DNA from 3 places in the Streptomyces sp. f51 genome. Region 3 is predicted to be linked to each of the others. Evidence: riboswitches for the same ligand, from Rfam matches in the RefSeq annotation. Region 3 holds a riboswitch; each other region holds the start of a gene.

The links. A riboswitch is a leader RNA that binds a small molecule or an ion and turns the genes downstream of it on or off. The one in region 3 is predicted to bind cyclic di-AMP.
Region 1: it holds a riboswitch for cyclic di-AMP, as region 3 does, so the genes downstream of both, WJM95_RS18720 (LysM peptidoglycan-binding domain-containing protein) here and WJM95_RS28365 (LysM peptidoglycan-binding domain-containing M23 family metallopeptidase) in region 3, are expected to answer to the same signal.
Region 2: it holds a riboswitch for cyclic di-AMP, as region 3 does, so the genes downstream of both, WJM95_RS24985 (M23 family metallopeptidase) here and WJM95_RS28365 (LysM peptidoglycan-binding domain-containing M23 family metallopeptidase) in region 3, are expected to answer to the same signal.

The regions. Positions count from the first base shown of each region.
Region 1 is NZ_CP149798.1:4,279,228-4,285,335, forward strand. It holds gene WJM95_RS18715 (HAD family hydrolase) at 239-1,048, shown strand; gene WJM95_RS18720 (LysM peptidoglycan-binding domain-containing protein) at 1,198-1,968, opposite strand; cyclic di-AMP (ydaO/yuaA leader) riboswitch at 1,972-2,164, opposite strand; gene WJM95_RS18725 (CocE/NonD family hydrolase) at 3,028-5,022, opposite strand; gene WJM95_RS18730 (polyprenyl synthetase family protein) at 5,544-6,108, shown strand, end outside.
Region 2 is NZ_CP149798.1:5,741,240-5,747,347, reverse strand. It holds gene WJM95_RS25000 (GNAT family N-acetyltransferase) at 1-145, opposite strand, end outside; gene WJM95_RS24995 (HPr family phosphocarrier protein) at 370-651, shown strand; gene WJM95_RS24990 (GntR family transcriptional regulator) at 873-1,565, opposite strand; gene WJM95_RS24985 (M23 family metallopeptidase) at 1,762-2,529, opposite strand; cyclic di-AMP (ydaO/yuaA leader) riboswitch at 2,542-2,699, opposite strand; gene WJM95_RS24980 (pitrilysin family protein) at 2,916-4,304, opposite strand; gene WJM95_RS24975 (pitrilysin family protein) at 4,301-5,656, opposite strand; gene WJM95_RS24970 (DNA topoisomerase IV subunit A) at 6,011-6,108, shown strand, end outside.
Region 3 is NZ_CP149798.1:6,546,241-6,552,348, forward strand. It holds gene WJM95_RS28345 (aspartate aminotransferase family protein) at 1-1,030, shown strand, start outside; gene WJM95_RS28350 (XRE family transcriptional regulator) at 1,141-1,779, shown strand; gene WJM95_RS28355 (DUF6126 family protein) at 1,776-1,922, shown strand; gene WJM95_RS28360 (tyrosine-protein phosphatase) at 1,944-2,741, opposite strand; cyclic di-AMP (ydaO/yuaA leader) riboswitch at 3,256-3,413, shown strand; gene WJM95_RS28365 (LysM peptidoglycan-binding domain-containing M23 family metallopeptidase) at 3,418-4,308, shown strand; gene WJM95_RS28370 (SGNH/GDSL hydrolase family protein) at 4,588-5,373, shown strand; gene WJM95_RS28375 (TetR family transcriptional regulator C-terminal domain-containing protein) at 5,544-6,108, opposite strand, start outside.

The DNA.
Region 1 (6,108 bases), 2.3 Mb from region 3:
CTGTCGCGCAGGCGCGTTGAGGAGGTGAGGACACTGGTTGCCCTGCGTCCAGGGGGTGTTGGGGTGTTGTGGTCGGTCGTGTTCGGGAAAGTCGGTGTGGGCGGAAGCGGAGCCTGGGTGATCCGAATCGGTCGCAACGCGCTTACCGCCGTACGGTGAACGGCGTTGCAGACGGGATACCGGACGTCGTCCGGTTCACGCCGGGCCGATGAGTCGTGGGATCCGTATTCTTCGGATCATGGCCGCTCCGACTGCATATTCACTCATCGCCACTGACCTGGACGGAACGCTGCTGCGCGGCGACGACACACTCTCCGACCGGTCACGCGCCGCGTTGGCGAAGGTGACCCGGGCAGGTGCCCGGCATCTCGTGGTCACGGGCCGACCCGCACCGCGCGTGCGACCGTTTCTCGACGAACTCGGCGGTGAGGGACTGGCGGTGTGCGGGCAGGGGGCGCAGCTCTACGACGCCGCCACGGACCGCATGCTGTGGTCGGTGACGCTGGAGAGAGAGCTGGCGGAGACGGCGCTCGGCAAGATCGAGGCGGAGGTCGGGATGCTGTACGCGGCGGTCGACCAGGACGGCGTGGACGGTCTGACGCTCATCGAGCCGGGCTATGTCATGCCGCATCCGACGCTGCCGGCGGTGCGGGTGCCACGGCGGGACGACCTCTGGGCGGAGCCGATCAGCAAGGTGTTGCTCCGTCACCCGTCCTTGTCCGACGACGAGTTGGCGTCAGCGGCACGGGGAGTGGTCGGTTCGCTGGCGACGGTGACCATGTCGGGGCCCGGTACCGTCGAACTCCAGCCATGCGGGGTGACCAAGGCGACGGGTCTCGCTCTCGCCGCGGCGCATCTCGGACTCAGCCCGTCCGCGACGCTCGCCTTCGGGGACATGCCCAACGACATTCCGATGTTCGACTGGGCGGCCCGCGGTGTGGCGATGGCCAACGCGCATCCGGAACTGAAGTCGGTGGCCGACGAGATCACGCTGTCGAACGAGGACGACGGGATCGCGGTGGTGCTGGAGCGCGTCTTCGGCTTCTGACGGCGCCGGTGCGCTCGCCGGCCGAACCGGTGCGCCTGCCGGCGGAGGCGCACCCGCCCGCGAAGCACCCGTATCTGCACCCGCACCCGCCGACGGTCCCAGAAGGAGCCGTCGGCGGGTGCGGGGGAAGAACGAGGTGTCGGGGTGGATCAGTAGGCGCCGTTGACGTTGTCGATGGAGCCGTAGGTCTTGGCCGCGTAGTTGCAGGCGGCGGTGATGTTCGCGACCGGGTCGTAGATGTTCATCGACGTGCCGGCGACGTGGTACGCCTGGAAGGTCGGGTCGATGACCTGGAGCAGACCCTTGGAGGGGATGCCTGCGGCGGCGTTGGAGTCCCAGTTGTTGATGGCGTTGGGGTTGCCGGAGGACTCGCGCATCACGTTGCGGTGGATGCCGTCGTAGCTGCCGGGGATGCCCGCCTTGGCCATGACGTCGAGGGATTCCTTGATCCAGCCATCGAGGTTGTTGGCGTACGTCTTGGCGGAGGCCTGGGTGACCGTGGCGGTCGTGGTCTTGGCCACGGCGGCGGTCGCGTTCGCCGTGGTGCGGACGGTCGTCGACCCCAGCGACTTCGTGCCGACGGTCAGCTTCAGGCCCGGGCGGATCAGGGCGGGGTTGTCGCCGATGACCGCGCGGTTCGCCGCGTACAGCTTCTTCCAGCCACCGCTCTTGGGGTACTTCTGCGCCACCTTGGACAGGGTGTCGCCGGCGACGACCTTGTAGGTGACGAGCTGCACGTTGGGGACCACCGCGGTGTGGGCCGTCTTCGCGATCTGGGGGGCCTGCGCCGGGGTGGCGGCGCTGGCGCCGGTGGCGCTCACGAGCGGGAGGGCGAGGGCGATGCCGCCCGTGCCGGCGGCGAGCATGCCCCGGGTGATGACGTTGGACTTCTTGCTGCGGTGCTTGCCTCGTACGGGCATGACGAATTTCCTCTCCGACGCCTGCGAGGTGAGCTGTCGGGTTCGGGCGGGAGATGCCCGGCCGCGCTGTGGGCGCGGCTTCACCCCAAGCCGGTCCGGTATGTCCGGATCGGCGGCTTACCTGTGGTTCCCCCGCTCCTGCCGTGCGTGGGTCGATGGGTTGCCGGGCGGCGGCAGGATTCGGCGATCCGCCCGGGGTCGACCAGAACGTATGCGAGAGCACATGTCCGAAACAAGACGAGATTTGACCGCGAAGATCGCTTTCTCCTGGTTAAGGGCGGGGTAAAAAGTCCGTTTGTACCGGAATTGGATCCTCAACTTGCCTATGGCAAAGGGGTTGGGTCGAGCGGGCCTCGGGGCGGGAGCCCGGCTCGCCGGTGACTCAACTCACGAGACCAAAGGGCGTTAACGCGGCACGAGGGGCAATTCGGGCATCACGCTCGCGTTTAAGGGCGTCACCGGGACCTCCCGAGCGCGCCGAGCGTCCCCTGGTGGGGCGGGAATTGTGGCGTGGACCACGTCGGGGCGGGCGGGGCCGCCTCCGCGAGGGGTGGGTGGGGTCACCGGTCGGGAGCCGGCCGGGCCCGGGCGGACGCGAGGTGAAGTGCCGCGCGCGGCAACGGGGTTCGGCGTTCGGTGCCCCGGCCTGCGGGCGGGGGCGCAGGCGAGGCGGGCGCGGGTCGGGGCGTGGCCCGACCCGGTGAACTCCCCTGCCCCGCAAGCCTCCTGAGCCGCGGCGAGCCCCTGCCTCGCAAGCCTCCTGAGCCGAGGCAAGCCCCCTACCTCGCAAGCGCTCTGCCTCGCAGCGTCCCGCCCAGGCAGGCCTTCCGCCCAGGCAGGCCTTCCGCCCAGGGAAGCGTCCCGCGCCGCCAGCGGCCGCCCTGCGCGTAACCCGCACCCCCGCAAGCCCCCTTGGCCGCAAAGGTCTCTGCCCCGCGAGCCTGCTGGGCCGCAAAGCTCTCTGCCTCGCAAGCCCCCGGCCCCCCTGGCCCCCGCCCCCCTGGCCCCCGCACCCCCCGGCCCCCGCACCCTCTGAGCCCCCGCACCCCCTGAGCCCTGTCAGCCCGAGGTGCGCGGGGTTCTCTTCTCCCAGGTCCGGTGGAAGACGACCTCGTCGCCGTCCTTGCAGACGAGTTCGTCGGTCGTGACGAAGTCCCGCGCGTCGCAGGTCGTGGTGGAGGTCGTCTCGACGCGGGCGTCCCAGGGCAGGTCCGGGCGGTGCAGCCGGATCGACCAGGTCGAGCGGGCGCGCGCGGACAGCGGGTCCGACGTCTCGATCGTGTACGTCTCCCGCCCCTCCTCCGTGCATTCGAGGCCGTCGGGATGGACACGGGTGCCGCCCTGGCCCGAGGCCACCTCCAGACGCCAGGTCTCCGCGGCCACGTCCCGCAGCACCAGTCGCTGCGGCGGGGGCTCGTCCAGGGTCGCGGAGACGGTCACCCCGAGGGGCTCGGACTCCTCGGGTTCGCCGAAGGTGATCGACGGGTCCGACTCCCGTGTCCGTACGGGGAGTTCGAGGACGCTGCCGATCGGCTCCAGGGTGAAACCGGCCTCCGAGCCCGGCTCGGGCCAGATCCAGGGCCAGTACGCGGAGGACACGCCCAGCCGGATGCGGTGGCCCGCCGGGAAGGCGTAGCCGATGGCGTTCAGGTCGAACACCACGTGTTCCGTGCTGCCCGGAGTCCAGGGAACCGTCCGGCCGGGACCCCGGCGCGCCGACAGGTTCAGGGCGCCCCGGGTGACGAGCGTGGACGCTCCGTCCGGCGCCACGTCGCACAGCCGGGCGATCACCTGGCCCCTGGGCACCGCGGACGTCAGCCGCAGATTGACCCGGGGGCGGCCCAGCACCCAGGTCTCCTCCGTCACCTCGAACTCGAAACAGGCCGACCGGGCGTCCTCCTCCCGCTGGTCGGGCGGCAGGCCGGCGTCGTCGCCGAAGGGGAAGGGGCGGCCCGCGTCGACCCCCGTGTGCTGTGGGGACCGCACCGGCACCGGGGTTCCCTGGAGCGCGTACGCGACCGGGGTCACCGAGGGTGAGGGCCAGGCAGGCTCGCCCACCCAGTGGCCGGGGATGCGCGGGTACACGGTCGCCGGAGGATGCGCGTCCATCACGTACGAGCGGAGCAGGGGCACGGAGAGCGGGTCCGTCTCCTTGTCCTTGAGCCAGTGGTCCCACCAGCGCAGCGTCTCCTGGAGGAAGCCGATCGCCGGCCCGGGCGGCAGGTCGCGGTCCGGGTACTGGCGGGACCAGGGGCCGATGAGACCCCGTACGCGATCCGGGGGAAGGTTCCGCACCAGGCGCAGCACCGTGTCGCGGTGCGGGTCGTGCCAGCCGCCGACCGCGAGGACCGCCGCGCGGACGGTCCCGTACTCCTCGCGGGTGCCGTGAGGGCCGTACGGGTCGTCGGTCCTGTGCTCCGGCCGGGTGTGCGTGGAGGGCGCGGCCGCCGCCAGTCGCTTCTCCCACATGTCCCGCCACATCCCCTCGCCCACGTGCGCGGGGTCCGGCGGGCGGGCGGCGAAGGCGAGCCGGGCGGCCGACCGGGCGTATGTGCCGACGGCGGGAACGGAACCTCCGGCGTGGTGGGCGTCGTTGTCAGGGAGGTCGTCGCTCGGGCAGACCGTGACGACCGCCTTGAGCGGCGCGGGCGCGCGGGCCGCGACGCGAAGGGAGTGGAGACCGCCCCACGCGATCCCGAACATGCCGACCCGGCCCGTGCACCAGGGCCGGGCGGCCAGCCAGGAGACCACCTCCACCCCGTCGTCCGTGTCGGTCTCCGCGTGCTCGTCGCCCGGCACGCCCTCCGAGTTCCCGTGGCCGCGCGCGTCCACGCGCACGGAGGCGTAGCCGTGCCCGGCGTACCAGGGATGGCGCTGCTGGTCGCGCGGGGCCGTCCAGTCGGTCAGGCGGTACGGGAGGTACTCGAGGAGCGCCGGTACGGGTTCCCCGGTCAGCGGCCGCCAGATCCGGGCGTACAGGCGGGTGCCGTCCGGGAGAGGGACGAGGGCGTCCTCATGAGTGGTCTCGTAGGGGAAGGACGTACGGATGTGCATGAGCGTCACCTCGGTGGACGGAATGCCTCGTGCGGCACGGCCCGGGAACGGAACCGTCGGGTCCCGGCCGTGCGGGGGACGGGCCGTCGGGTCCCGGTCGGGTGTGGGACGGGTCGTCGGGTCCCGGTCGCGCGCGGGGAGAACCGTCGGATCCCGGCCGTACGCGGGAGCGGGCACGGCCGTGGGACACGGTCACCCCTTCCGGGTACTTCTGCGCATGTCATCGCATGTCGGTTCACATCATCCGATCATGAACATACCGTCCATGATCGGGTGGCGCCCGTGAACCGGGGTACCCGCCGTTGGGGCACGCAGGTGCTTCCCGTATGCCTTCCGGGTGTACTCCCGCATACCTCCTGGCGGAGCGAAGTGGGCCGGGGGACGGTGGGCGCTCGCGGTGATCGAAACGTGACCGGATACGCTGACTTGAGTGATGGCAGCGACACATCGACAAACCGTGTCATCGACCGAATGATCGACCGAGTTCGCCATGTGATCGTCAGCAGACAGGAGAACCTCTCGTGACCGTCGTCGGGCCGTTCGGGCTGAGCGTGCGGGACCAGGCTCTCGAAGCCGATGTCCAGGCCGGATTGGCGGCTGTCGAGGAGGGTTTGCTCGAAGCCACCAAGAGCGAGGTCCCGTTCATCACGGAAGCCGCCCAGCACCTCGTGCGGGCCGGCGGGAAGCGGTTCAGGCCGCTGCTCGTGATGCTCGCCGCCCAGTTCGGTGACCCCTACGCGCCGGGTGTCGTGCCCTCGGCCGTGGTCGTCGAGCTGACCCATCTCGCCACGCTGTACCACGACGACGTCATGGACGAGGCCGAGGTCCGGCGCGGAGTGGACAGCGCCAACGTGCGCTGGGGCAACTCGCTGGCCGTGCTGACCGGCGACTTCCTGTTCGCCCGCGCCTCCTACATCCTGGCCGACCTCGGGCCCGAGGCCGTCCGGATCCAGGCCGAGGCGTTCGAGCGCCTGGTGACCGGACAGATCCTGGAGACCGCGGGGCCGCGCGACGGCCGCGACCCGGTCGACCACTACCTCGACGTGCTCGGCGGCAAGACCGGATCGCTGGTCGCGGTCGCGTGCC
Region 2 (6,108 bases), 810 kb from region 3:
CCTCGGAGACCTGCTCGTAGAAGCTGACCAGGCGTTCGGCGTCGTCGACGGTGATGGGCCTGATCCGCGCGGTGCCGCCGTCGCGCAGCACCACGTCGGCCTCCCAGTGGGCTGGGTACTCGTGCCGGTCCGACGAGGTCTGCATGGGCCCCAGAGTACGGCTGGCGTACGACAACGGCGCGAGGCAGTCTGAGGGTGACGGACGTCGCAGCGGGCCTGGGTACGGCCCCGAAATCCCGCCGCGCCGGCGAGGCCGGCCCGCCCGGGGACCGGCACCGGGGCGGGGCGGGTCCCCGGGATCGTCCGGGCACGCCTCACGATATGGAACACTGGTCTAGACAACCCTGAACCCCCGAAGGGCAGCATCACATGGCTGAGCGCCGCGTCAACGTCGGCTGGACCGAGGGCCTCCACGCCCGCCCCGCCTCCATCTTCGTCCGGGCCACCACGGCCTCCGGCATCCCCGTGACGATCGCCAAGGCCGACGGCAACCCCGTCAATGCGGCCTCCATGCTCGCGGTCCTCGGGCTCGGCGCCCAGGGCGGCGAGGAGATCGTCCTCGCGTCGGACGCCGAGGGCGCGGACATCGCCCTCGACCGTCTGGCGAAGCTGGTCGCCGAGGGGCTCGACGAGCTCCCCGAGACCGTCTGAGGCGTCCTCCGGGTCAGGACACACGGCTGAGCCGCGCCCCCCTTGACCGGGGGCGCGGCTCAGCCGTTTTCCGTACGTCGCCCGGAAATTCTCCGGGCACCCCGCACCGCCTTCGCGGCAGGGCCGCAGGAATGGCGTGCACGATAATTCCGGACACACGAATAAAAGGGCATCAGAAATGAGCCCCCACCGAATATCCCTCTTTGTATACGGCGCCCGTGTTAATGACGCAGGCCCGTCATGTTTACGGGATGTTGCGAACTCCTCACACGGTCCGGCCGTTCGGCGCCGGGAAACCGGAGCCGGTGCGCGGCCATGGCGCGCTCGGTGTGCAGGGCCGTGATCGCGCGGGCCCGCTCGCTGTCGCCGCGGGCGACGGCGTCCACGATGCCGCCGTGCTCCGCCCAGGACTCCGCCGGGTCGGCCGGCGCGTCCACCGAGTACATCCAGGCGATCTTGTGGCGCAACTGCGAGAGCGTGGAGGTGAGCGCGGAACTGCCGGACGCCTGGGCGAGCGTCTCGTGGAACCAGCCGCCCAGCGAGCGCAGATCCTCGCTGTTGCCCCGCCTGGAGCGCTCCTGGCCCAGCCTGACCAGGCCGCGCAGCACCTTGAGGTGAGCCTCCGTGCGCCGCTGCGCGGCCCGCGCGGCACCCAGCGGCTCCAGCAGCATGCGCATCTCCAGGAGGTCCGCGGCCTCCTGCTCGGTGGGCTCCGCGACACAGGCGCCCGCGTGCCGACGGGTGACCACGAAGCCCTCGGCCTCCAGGGTGCGCAGGGCCTCGCGCACGGGGACGCGCGAGACGCCGTAGCGCCGCGCGAGCAGTTCCTCGGTGAGGCGGCCGCCGCGCTCGTAGACACCCGCGACGATGTCGTCACGGATCGCCGTGCACACCGAGTGCGCCGGAATACGCATGACCGACCTCCGCTTTAATCCCCGTGAAACGCCGACGATTGACGCTTCTTCAGTGACTCTATTGCAGGAGGCGTGAATTTCCGATGGCATGCCTGAACCCATGGATATTTTTTGGACAGACGGCGTCCGGAAACGACGATGCCCCGGCTCGGTGAGCCGGGGCATCGAAAGCGGTGAAGAAGCCGCGAAGCGGTCGTCAGACGTTGACGCCGTGCGAGCGCAGGTACGCGACCGGGTCCATGTCCGAGCCGTACTCGGCGGTCGTACGGGCCTCGAAGTGCAGGTGCGGTCCCGTGGTGTTGCCGGTGTCCCCGGAGAGGCCGATCTGCTGACCCGGGGTGACCGCCTGCCCCACGGACACACCGATGGACGACAGGTGGCCGTACATGGTGTACGTGCCGTCATGCATCTTGATCACGACTTGATTGCCGTAGGCGCCGCCCCAGCCGGCCGTGACGACCGTGCCGGAGCCGACGGCGTGGACCGAGGTGCCGGACGCGGCGTGGAAGTCGACGCCGGTGTGGCTGCCCGAGGACCAGAGGCTGCTGCTCGCCTTGTAACCGGTGGAGACGTACGAACCGGTGATCGGCAGGACGAACGTGTTCAGGCGCTTGCGCTCGGCCTCGCGGGCGGCGCGCGCCTTGGCCTCGCGGAGCTGCGTGGCCTGGGCGGCGGCCTGCTTGCGTGCCGTCTGCTCGGCCTGCTTGCGCGCGGCGGCCTCGTCGGCGGCGCGCTGCTGCGCGAAGGCCTGGGCGTCGATCTGGTCGGCGACCGCGTCGTTCAGGGTGACGGTCTGGGTCAGCCCGGTCTGCTCGACGGTGGCCTCCGCGGCGAACGCGGGAGCGGCCAGGGTTCCGATCACACCGGTGGTGGTGAGCGCCGCGACCCCGACGGCGGTCGTGGTGGTGCTGTGCACCCGGCTGCTCGTACGACGATGCTTGCCGGTGCCACAGGTGAACGCCATGTAGGGGCTGATCCTTTCCTTCCCTCTCGCCTACCGGGTTAGCTGACGGGTTCGGAGCAGGAAGGTCTCCTACGGACCCCCTCCGGAGAGGGCGTCCGATTCACCCCAGGGACTGCGTGGGTCCCCGGCTCCCCTGACTCGCGTCATGGGGGACTCGGCGATGACTGTCCGGTGCCGCGGGCGCGGCGCACTGCGTGACGAACAGTCGGACCGACGCTAGACGGGGCCTCATTCGAACAACAAACGGATCACGATTTTTGTAACGCATGCCACAGGGCAGAAGGGGTAACCCCTGCACGAATACGGACATCTTGGGGGCTGCGGCCGTCAAGAGGAGGGCCCTGACGGCTCTTCAGCCGTCAGGGCCCTCCTGGGTCGCGCGGGTGCTACTCGGCCGCCACCACGGTGACTTCACCGATTCCGAGGGCCCTGACCGGCTCCGCGATCTGCGCCGCGTCGCCCACCAGGACGGTCACCAGACGGTCCGTCGGGAAGGCGTTCACCGCCGCCGCGGTGGCCTCCACGGTGCCCGTGGCGGCCAGTTGGCGGTAGAGCGTCGACTGGTAGTCGTCCGGCAGGTGCTGCTCGACCTGGTCGGCGAGCGTGCTCGCGACGGCCGCCGCCGTCTCGAACTTCAGGGGCGCGACACCCACCAGGTTCTGCACGGCGACGTCGCGCTCCGTGTCGGTCAGCCCCTCGGCCGCGAGGGTGCGCAGCACCTTCCACAGGTCGTCGAGCGCAGGACCGGTGTTGGGGGTGTCGACCGAGCCGCTGATGGCGAGCATCGCGGCCCCCGTGCCGTCCGGCGCGGAGCGCAGGACCTGCCCGAACGCCCGAACGCCGTACGTGTAGCCCTTCTCCTCGCGCAGGACGCGGTCCAGGCGCGAGGTGAGGGTGCCGCCGAGGCAGTACGTGCCGAGGACCTGGGCGGGCCACACGCGCTCGTGCCGGTCGGCGCCGACACGGCCGATGAGCAGCTGCGTCTGGACCGCGCCGGGACGGTCGACGATGATCACGCGGCCGGTGTCGTCGGCGGTCACCGGCGGCACGGGAAGCGGCTCGGCGGACGAGCCGGTCCAGGAACCGAGCGTGTCGGCGAGCAGCTCGTCGAGGTCGACGCCGGTCAGGTCGCCCACGACGACCGCGGTGGCCGTGGCGGGGCGCACGTGCTTCTCGTAGAAGGCGCGCACGGCCGAGGAGTCGATGCTCCGGACGGTCTCCTCGGTGCCCTGACGCGGGCGCGCCATGCGCGCGCTCGCCGGGAACAGCTCCTTGGAGAGCTCCTTGGCCGCGCGACGGGCCGGGTTCGCCGTCTCGTGCGGGATCTCGTCCAGCCGGTTGGTCACCAGCCGCTCTACCTCGCTGTCCGCGAACGCGGGGGCCCGCAGGGCGTCGGCGAGCAGGCCGAGGGCCTTGGCCAGGCGCGAGACGGGCACTTCGAGCGACAGGCGTACGCCGGGGTGGTCGGCGTGCGCGTCGAGCGTGGCGCCGCAGCGCTCCAGCTCGGCGGCGAAGTCCTCGGCCGAGTGCTTGTCGGTGCCCTCGGAGAAGGCGCGCGCCATGATCGTGGCGATGCCGTCCAGGCCCGCGGGCTCGGCGTCCAGCGGCGCGGCGAGGATCACCTCGACGGCGACGACCTGCTGGCCGGGGCGGTGGCAGCGCAGCACGGTCAGGCCGTTGTCCAGGGTGCCGCGCTCGGGGGCGGGGAACGCCCACGGCTTGGGCTGTCCGGCCTGGGGGCGGGGGTGGAAGTCCATGGTGGCGAGCTCGGTCACTTCGCCGCCTCCTCGTCGGTCTCGTCGGTCTCGTCGGCGGAGCCGGCGGCTTCGGCGGTGGTCGGCTCGTAGACGAGCACCGCGCGGTTGTCGGGGCGCAGGCGGGCCTTCGCGGCCTCCCTGACCTCGTCCGCCGTGACGTCGAGGACGCGCTGCACGGCGGTCAGGGCGAGCTGCGGGTCGCCGAACAGGACGGCGTAGCGGCACAGTTCGTCGGCGCGGCCGGCGACGGTACCGAGCCGGTCGAGCCATTCGCGCTCCAACTGGGCCTGGGCACGCTCCATTTCCCCGGCCGTGGGGCCCTCTTCGGCGAACCGGGCGAGCTCCTCGTCGACGGCGGCCTCGATGACCGGGACCTCGACGTCGCCGGACGTCTTCACGTCCAGCCACCCCAGGGAGGGTGCTCCGGCGAGCCGCAGCAGGCCGAACCCGGCCGCGACGGCGGTGCGGTCACGGCGTACGAGCCGGTTGTAGAGCCGGGAGGACTCGCCGCCACCGAGGACGGTGAGCGCCAGGTCGGCCGCGTCGCACGCGCGCGTGCCGTCCTCCGGGAGCCGGTAGGCGGCCATCAGCGCGCGGGCCGGGACGTCCTCCTCGACGACCTCGCGCAGCTGCTCGCCGATGACGTCGGGCAGCGAGCCATCCCGCGGGGCGGGCTTGCCGTCGTGCCCGGGGATCGAGCCGAAGTACTTCTCGACCCAGACGAGCGTCTGCTCCGGATCGATGTCTCCGACGATCGACAGAACCGCGTTGTTGGGCGCGTAGTTGGTGCGGAAGAAGGCGCGGGCGTCCTCCAGGGTCGCCGCGTCCAGGTCCGCCATCGACCCGATCGGGGTGTGGTGGTACGGGTGGCCCTCGGGGTACGAGAGCGCGGTGAGCTTCTCGAAGGCGGTGCCGTACGGAACGTTGTCGTAACGCTGCCGGCGCTCGTTCTTCACCACGTCGCGCTGGTTCTCCATGGACTCGTCGTCCAGCGCCTCGAGCAGCGATCCCATGCGGTCGGCCTCCAGCCAGAGCGCGAGCTCCAGCTGGTGGGCGGGCATGGTCTCGAAGTAGTTGGTGCGCTCGAAACTCGTCGTGCCGTTGAGCGAGCCGCCAGCGCCCTGGACGAGTTCGAAGTGGCCGTTGCCGTGGACCTGCTTGGAGCCCTGGAACATCAGGTGCTCGAAAAGGTGGGCGAGACCGGTGCGGCCCTTGACCTCGTGGCGCGAGCCGACGTCGTACCAGAGGCACACCGCGGCGACCGGGGTCAGATGGTCCTCGGAGAGCACCACGCGCAGGCCGTTGGCCAGGCGGTGCTCGGTCGCTGTCAGGCCGCCGGAGCCTGCCTCAGCTGTGGCCGTGTGACCCATGGGCATGTACGTCCCTTCGATCGCGGAACTGCGTCATTCCTGTCGGTCCTGCCACTGTATGCAAGCGCGCGGACGGGTGGCGCGGTTCCCGCACCTCGTACGCCGAGAGCGAGACTCACGCGTGTCCGCCGCCCGCCCGGGGAAGCCTCCGCGGAAACCGCCGGGGGCGCGCCCCGGGCCGCAGGACACGGGGCCGCAGGGCCGCCCGGAAGGGGTGCCGGAGACGTCCGCGGAGCGTGCCGGCGGGGCGCTACGGACGGGTCGCGGTCGGCGTTGTCAGTGGGGCGGTCCACAATGGTGCGCGTCAGAACCCGTTCATGCCCCGGCAGAGACTGTGAAGGAGCCGCAGCAGCGATGGCCCGCCGCAGCACGAAGACCCCGCCGCCCGACGACTCGTACGAGGAGAAGATCCTCGACATCGACGTCGTGGACGAGATGCAGGGCTCCTTCCT
Region 3 (6,108 bases):
GTTCTTCGGCAACAGCGGCACGGAGGCCGTCGAGACCGCGCTGAAGTTCGCCCGGTACGCCACCGGCAGGCCGAGGATCCTGTACTGCTCGCACGCCTTCCACGGGCTGACCACGGGCTCCCTCTCGGTCAACGGCGAGGACGGCTTCCGCGACGGCTTCGCCCCGCTGCTGCCCGACACGGCCGTCCCGCTCGGCGATCTCGACGCCCTGGCGAGGGAGCTGAGGAAGGGCGACGTCGCCGCTCTGATCGTGGAGCCGATCCAGGGCAAGGGCGTCCACGAGTCCCCGCCCGGGTATCTCCGCGCCGCCCAGGAACTGCTGCACCGGCACAAGGCCCTGCTCATCGCGGACGAGGTGCAGACCGGCCTCGGCCGGACCGGGGACTTCTACGCCTACCAGCACGAGGAGGGTGTCGAACCGGACCTGGTGTGCGTGGCCAAGGCGCTCTCCGGCGGCTATGTGCCGGTGGGCGCGACCCTCGGAAAGGACTGGATCTTCAAGAAGGTCTACTCCTCCATGGACCGGGTCCTCGTGCACTCGGCCAGCTTCGGCTCCAACGCGCAGGCCATGGCGGCGGGTCTCGCGGTGCTCTCCGTGATGGAGAACGAGCAGATCGTCGCCAACGCGCGGATCACCGGAGAGCTGCTGAAGTCCCGGCTGGCGGCCCTGGTCGACCGGTACGAGCTGCTCAGCGAGGTGCGCGGGCGGGGGCTGATGATCGGCATCGAGTTCGGCCGGCCGGCCTCCCTCAAGCTGCGCAGCCGCTGGACCATGCTCCAGGCCGCGCGCAAGGGCCTGTTCGCGCAGATGGTCGTCGTGCCGCTGCTCCAGCGGCACCGCATCCTCACCCAGGTCTCCGGCGACCACCTGGAGGTGATCAAGCTGATCCCGCCGCTGGTGATCGACGAGAAGGACGTCGACCGGTTCGTGGAGGCCTTCACCGCCGTGATGGAGGACGCGCACAGCGGTGGCGGGCTGATGTGGGACTTCGGGAAGACGCTGGTCAAGCAGGCCGTGGCCAACCGCTGAGACCCGGCCGTTCCCGCGGGCCGCCACGGCGGCCGATGGGAACGGCCGGGCTCTTTTGCCTCTCAGGCAAGAAAATTGCCCCTGAGGTAATTATTTGGCTCAATGGTCCCATGAGCCCTGCCGATCCAGGGGCGGCCGACGAGCCGTCCGCCGAGCTGTACGCCGTGGCGCCCCGGCTGCGCGCCCTGCGCCGCGGCGTCTCGCTCACGCTGGAGGCCGCGGCCCGCGCCGCCGGCCTCTCGCCCGCCCATCTCTCCCGGCTGGAGACCGGGCAGCGCCAGCCCTCGCTGCCGATGCTGCTCACGCTCGCACGTGTCTACGGTACGACGGTCTCCGAGCTGCTGGGCGAGGCGGTCCCCGAACGTGACGCGGTCGTACGGGCCGCCGACATGGAGCCCGCCCCCGCCGGCGGCTGGACCTACTGGCAGGCGGGCTCCGCGGGCCGCGGCATGCAGGCGCTGCGCGTGCACGTCCCGTACGGCTCGCAGGGCGACATCGTGCGCGTCCACCCGGGCGAGGAGTGGCTGTACGTCCTCCAGGGGCGGCTCAGTCTGCGGCTCGGGGACACCGCGCACGTCCTGGCTCCGGGAGACAGCGCCCACTTCGACTCGCTGACCCCGCACCGCATCGCCGCCGCCGAGCGCGACGGCGCCGAGCTCCTCTTCGTACACACCCTGCTCCAGAGCCCCGTCGCCGCGCTGTGCCTGGGCGCGGCGGCGGGCCACCCCACCCCGGGAGAGACGTCATGACCGAACCCACGGAACCCCGCCGGTCCATGGAGGACAGGTTCCCGCGCGCCCTGTGGGTGCGGCTGATCATCTACGTCGCCGTCGGCCACCTGTTCGCGGCCTTCATCTACCTGCTCTTCACGCTCGGCGCGCAGAACCAGTAGCAGCCGGGCCCGGCGCGCGGCTCAGTCCAGGAGCCGCGCGCGCAGCCGCTCCCGCAGCTCGGGCGTGAGCCCCAGTCCCTGCTCCAGGTAGGCCTCGACGCCGCCCCAGGTCTCCTCGATCGTCTCGAACGCCGCTGTCAGGTACTCGGCGCGCGCGTCGAACAGCGGGCTGAGCAGTTCCATCACCTCGGGGGAGTAGGCGCCCGCCGAGGAATTGGTGCGGTGCACCTTGTACCGGCGGTGCGTGGCGTTCGACTCCAGGTAGTCGGCCACGATCGCCTCGCGCTCCACGCCGAGGGCCAGCAGGGTGACCGCGATCGACAGTCCGGCGCGGTCCTTGCCCGCCGCGCAGTGCATCAGCGCGGGCACGCTGTCGTCGGCCAGCGCGTGCAGCACCTGGGAGTGCTCCGCCGTGCGCTCCCTGATGATCGCGCGGTACGAGCCGATCATCCGGTTCGCGGCCCTGCCCTCGCCCAGGAGCCCGCGCAGCTGCTCGATGTCGCCGTCGCGGACCATCTTCCAGAACTCACTGCCGTCCGCCGGGTCGCTCAGCGGGAGGTTCACGTTCCGCACGCCCGGCAGTTCGACGTCCGGGCCCTCCAGCTTCTGGTCGGCCGCGTTGCGGAAGTCGAAGATCGTGTGCAGTCCCAGGGAGGAGAGGAACGCGGCGTCCTCCTCCGTAGCGTGCGCGAGGTGGCCGCTGCGGAACAGATGACCGTGGCGCACGCGCCGGCCGTCCACGGTGGGCAGTCCGCCCACGTCGCGGAAGTTGCGCACTCCGCCGAGCTCGGGCTCGGTCGACGGGATCTGCTGCGTCACGGGGCTCCTCCTGTTCGGCCTCCGGCGTCACCGGGCTGGACTCGGCGTCGCTCGTCGGCAGTTGTACCTGTTCGCGCTCTCGACGATACGACATGGGTTCCTCAGGCAATGAGTTATTTATTCGCGCGCATGTTCGAATCAATGGAGTTTCGGTTCTTCCTTTCCGGAGAGGGGGCCGAATGTGCTGGATATCCGCGCACGGTGCATCTGACCGTTCTGTCCGAATAAGAACCTTCGTGACAACTGGCCCTGGAATAGGGCGCACTGGGGCGAGTCGCGTGAGGAGCGTCATATTCGTGACGATGCGTTGCCGTCCCCTTTTCTCAACGCGCCCGCGTTTCCGGGCGGGTTGAGATGTCCGGAAGATCGTCATTCGACGGAGGGTGACGGTGAATTCCGCATGGATCAAGAAAGACGAGCGCACAGAAACCGGACTTAGTTGTCGACGCGCTCTCATGTCGCTTACGTTCTGCCTCAATCCGGACGGACGCCCAATCCTGCCGCCGCCCGGAATTCCGCACACTCACCCGTACACGGCAGGAGCGGGGGACCCACAGGTTCCGTGCCTGATCCGGTTCCCGGAACAGGCTAGGGGTACAGCCGCGCAGCAGCGCGGCCGGGCATCTCCAGCCCGCACCCGACAGCTCACCCCGCAGGCGCCGGAGAGGAAATCGCCATGCCCGCGAAGGGTAAGCACCGCCGTCCCAAGTCCCTGCGTTTCACCCGCACGATCGCCGCGGCCGGAACCGGCGGCGCCGCACTCGCGCTGCCTCTGATGGGAGCCACGGGAGCCCACGCCGCGACCCAGGCCACCGTCGCGCAGCACGTCGAGAAGGCCGCGACCGCCGCCCCCGCCGAGAAGGCCGCCACGGCCACGGCGAAGACGTACGCGGTGAAGTCCGGCGACTACCTCTCGAAGATCGCCGACGAGCAGAACGTCACCGGCGGCTGGAAGAAGATCTACGCCGACAACCGGTCCGCCATCGGCGGCGACCCGTCGCTGATCCACCCCGGTCTGAAGCTGTCGCTCGGCCACAGGGCCGCCGCCACACACACGGCCACGCACACGGCCACCACGGCGACGGCTCCGGCGAAGTCCCAGGCCACCCCCGCCGCCGACACGGCCGCGACCACCACCGCGTCCACCGGTGACTCCGCCGGCTACACCCTGCCGGTCGACAGCAGCACCATCGGCACCGGCTACAAGGTCGCGGGCAGCATGTGGTCCAGCGGCTACCACACCGGCGTGGACTTCGTGGTCCCGACCGGCACCACCATCAAGTCCGTCGCCGCGGGCACCGTCGTCTCCGCCGGCTGGGGCGGCGCCTACGGCAACCAGGTCGTCATCCAGCACGCCGACGGCAAGTACTCCCAGTACGCCCACATGTCGTCGCTGTCCGTCTCCGCGGGACAGACCGTGACGGAGGGCCAGCAGATCGGTCTCTCCGGCGCGACCGGCAACGTGACCGGACCGCACCTGCACTTCGAGATCCGCACCACGCCCGACTACGGCTCCGACGTCGACCCGGTGGCGTACCTGCGCTCGCACGGTGTCGCCGTGGGCTGACGCCCCCACTTCCTGCTCCTGACGGCAGGACCGACTCCGGAGGCCGGACCCCAGATCCCCTGGGTCCGGCCTCCGGTGTGTTCCACGGCGCCGGTTTGCGGGGCATCTTGGTGATCGCTGCTTGAACATCCCTGATGTGGGCCTTATTCCGGAGTTGACCAATGCTTGGCGAGTGGCTTATCTCACCGTCCGTCAACCCTTCCCTACGGTCGCGTAGCTCACATCGAAAGGTGAATCATGCTCGATGTGGCAGACGATTCGAAGGATGACAACAGATCAGTGATCGGGTCGTACGTGGCGGTGGGGGACAGCTTCACCGAGGGCGTCGGCGACCCTGGGCCCGACGGGGCGTTCGTCGGATGGGCGGACCGGTTCGCGGTACTTCTCGCGGACCGCAGGCCCGAAGGCGATTTCGACTACACCAATCTCGCGGTGCGCGGCAAACTGCTCGACCAGATCGTCGAGACCCAGCTCCAGCAGGCCAGGGAACTCGGCCCGGACCTGGTCTCGTTCTGCGCCGGCGGCAATGACATCCTCCGCCCCGGCACCGACCCCGACGAGGTCGCGGAGCGCTTCGAGCGCGCGGTCGCCGACCTCACCTCCGCCGTGGGCACCGTGATGGTGACCACCGGCTTCGACACCCGTGGTGTCCCCGTGCTCAAGCATCTGCGCGGCAAGATCGCCACGTACAACGGACATGTGCGGGCCATCGCGGACCGCTACGGCTGTCCCGTTCTCGACCTCTGGTCCCTGAAGACGATCCAGGACCGCAGGGCGTGGGACGGCGACCGGCTGCACCTCTCTCCCGAGGGGCACACCCGGGTGGCCCTCCGCGCCGGACAGGTCCTCGGTCTCGAGGTCCCGGCCGACCCGGACCAGCCCTGGCCGCCCCTCCCGCCGCGCGGCACGCTGGAGGTGCGCCGCGACAACATCCAGTGGGCCCGCGAGTACCTGGTCCCGTGGATCGGACGGCGACTGCGCGGTGAGTCCTCGGGCGACCACGTGTCGGCCAAGGGGCCGCTCTCACCGGACGACATCAAGCTGCGCATCGAGTCGGTGGCCTGAACCCGGTCCTTCCGGGCGGGAGAACCCGGCCCGCCCGGAACGGGCACCGACGGGGGTGACCCCTCAAGGGGGAGTGACGCTTGGCGGGACCCGGGCAGGACAGCGGCCCCGGGTCGGACACCGGCCCCGGGGTCGCGCACCGGCCCGGGGCGGTTCCGCGGACTGCGCGGCTAGCGCACCGCCGCCATCAACGCCGATCGTTCCAGGCCCAGTTCGCGGGCCAGGGCCTCGTCCACCCATTCCTGGGTCCGTGCCCGTGAGACCCCGCCGGAGTAAGCCGTCATCTGGACCGCGAGACCGTCCAGCAGCGCGGTGAGTCTGAGGGCCGCGCTCGCGGGGTCCGGGCAGCGGAACTCGCCGGCGGCCACGCCCTCCGCGATCACCTCGGTCATCGCGGCCTTCCACTGACGGTCGAGATCCCGGGTGACCTCGCGCAGCGCGGGCTCGCGCAGGGCGACGGCCCAGCCCTCGATCCACAGGCGCCAGCCCTTGGCCTGCCCGGTCGGGGCGTACCACCGCACGGCGGCCCGCAGGCGTCGCAGTGCCGTCGTACGGCGGCCGAGCAGCTTGCGCAGACGGGCGAGGTCGTCCTCGGCGGCATGGGTGAACGCGGCGGCGACCAGCTTCTCCTTGGTCGAGAAGTGGTACAGCACCAGCGCGTTGCTCACGCCCAGGGCCGAGGCCACGTCGGCGATGCGTACCGCCGCCACGCCCCGCGCCTCGATCTGTTCGACG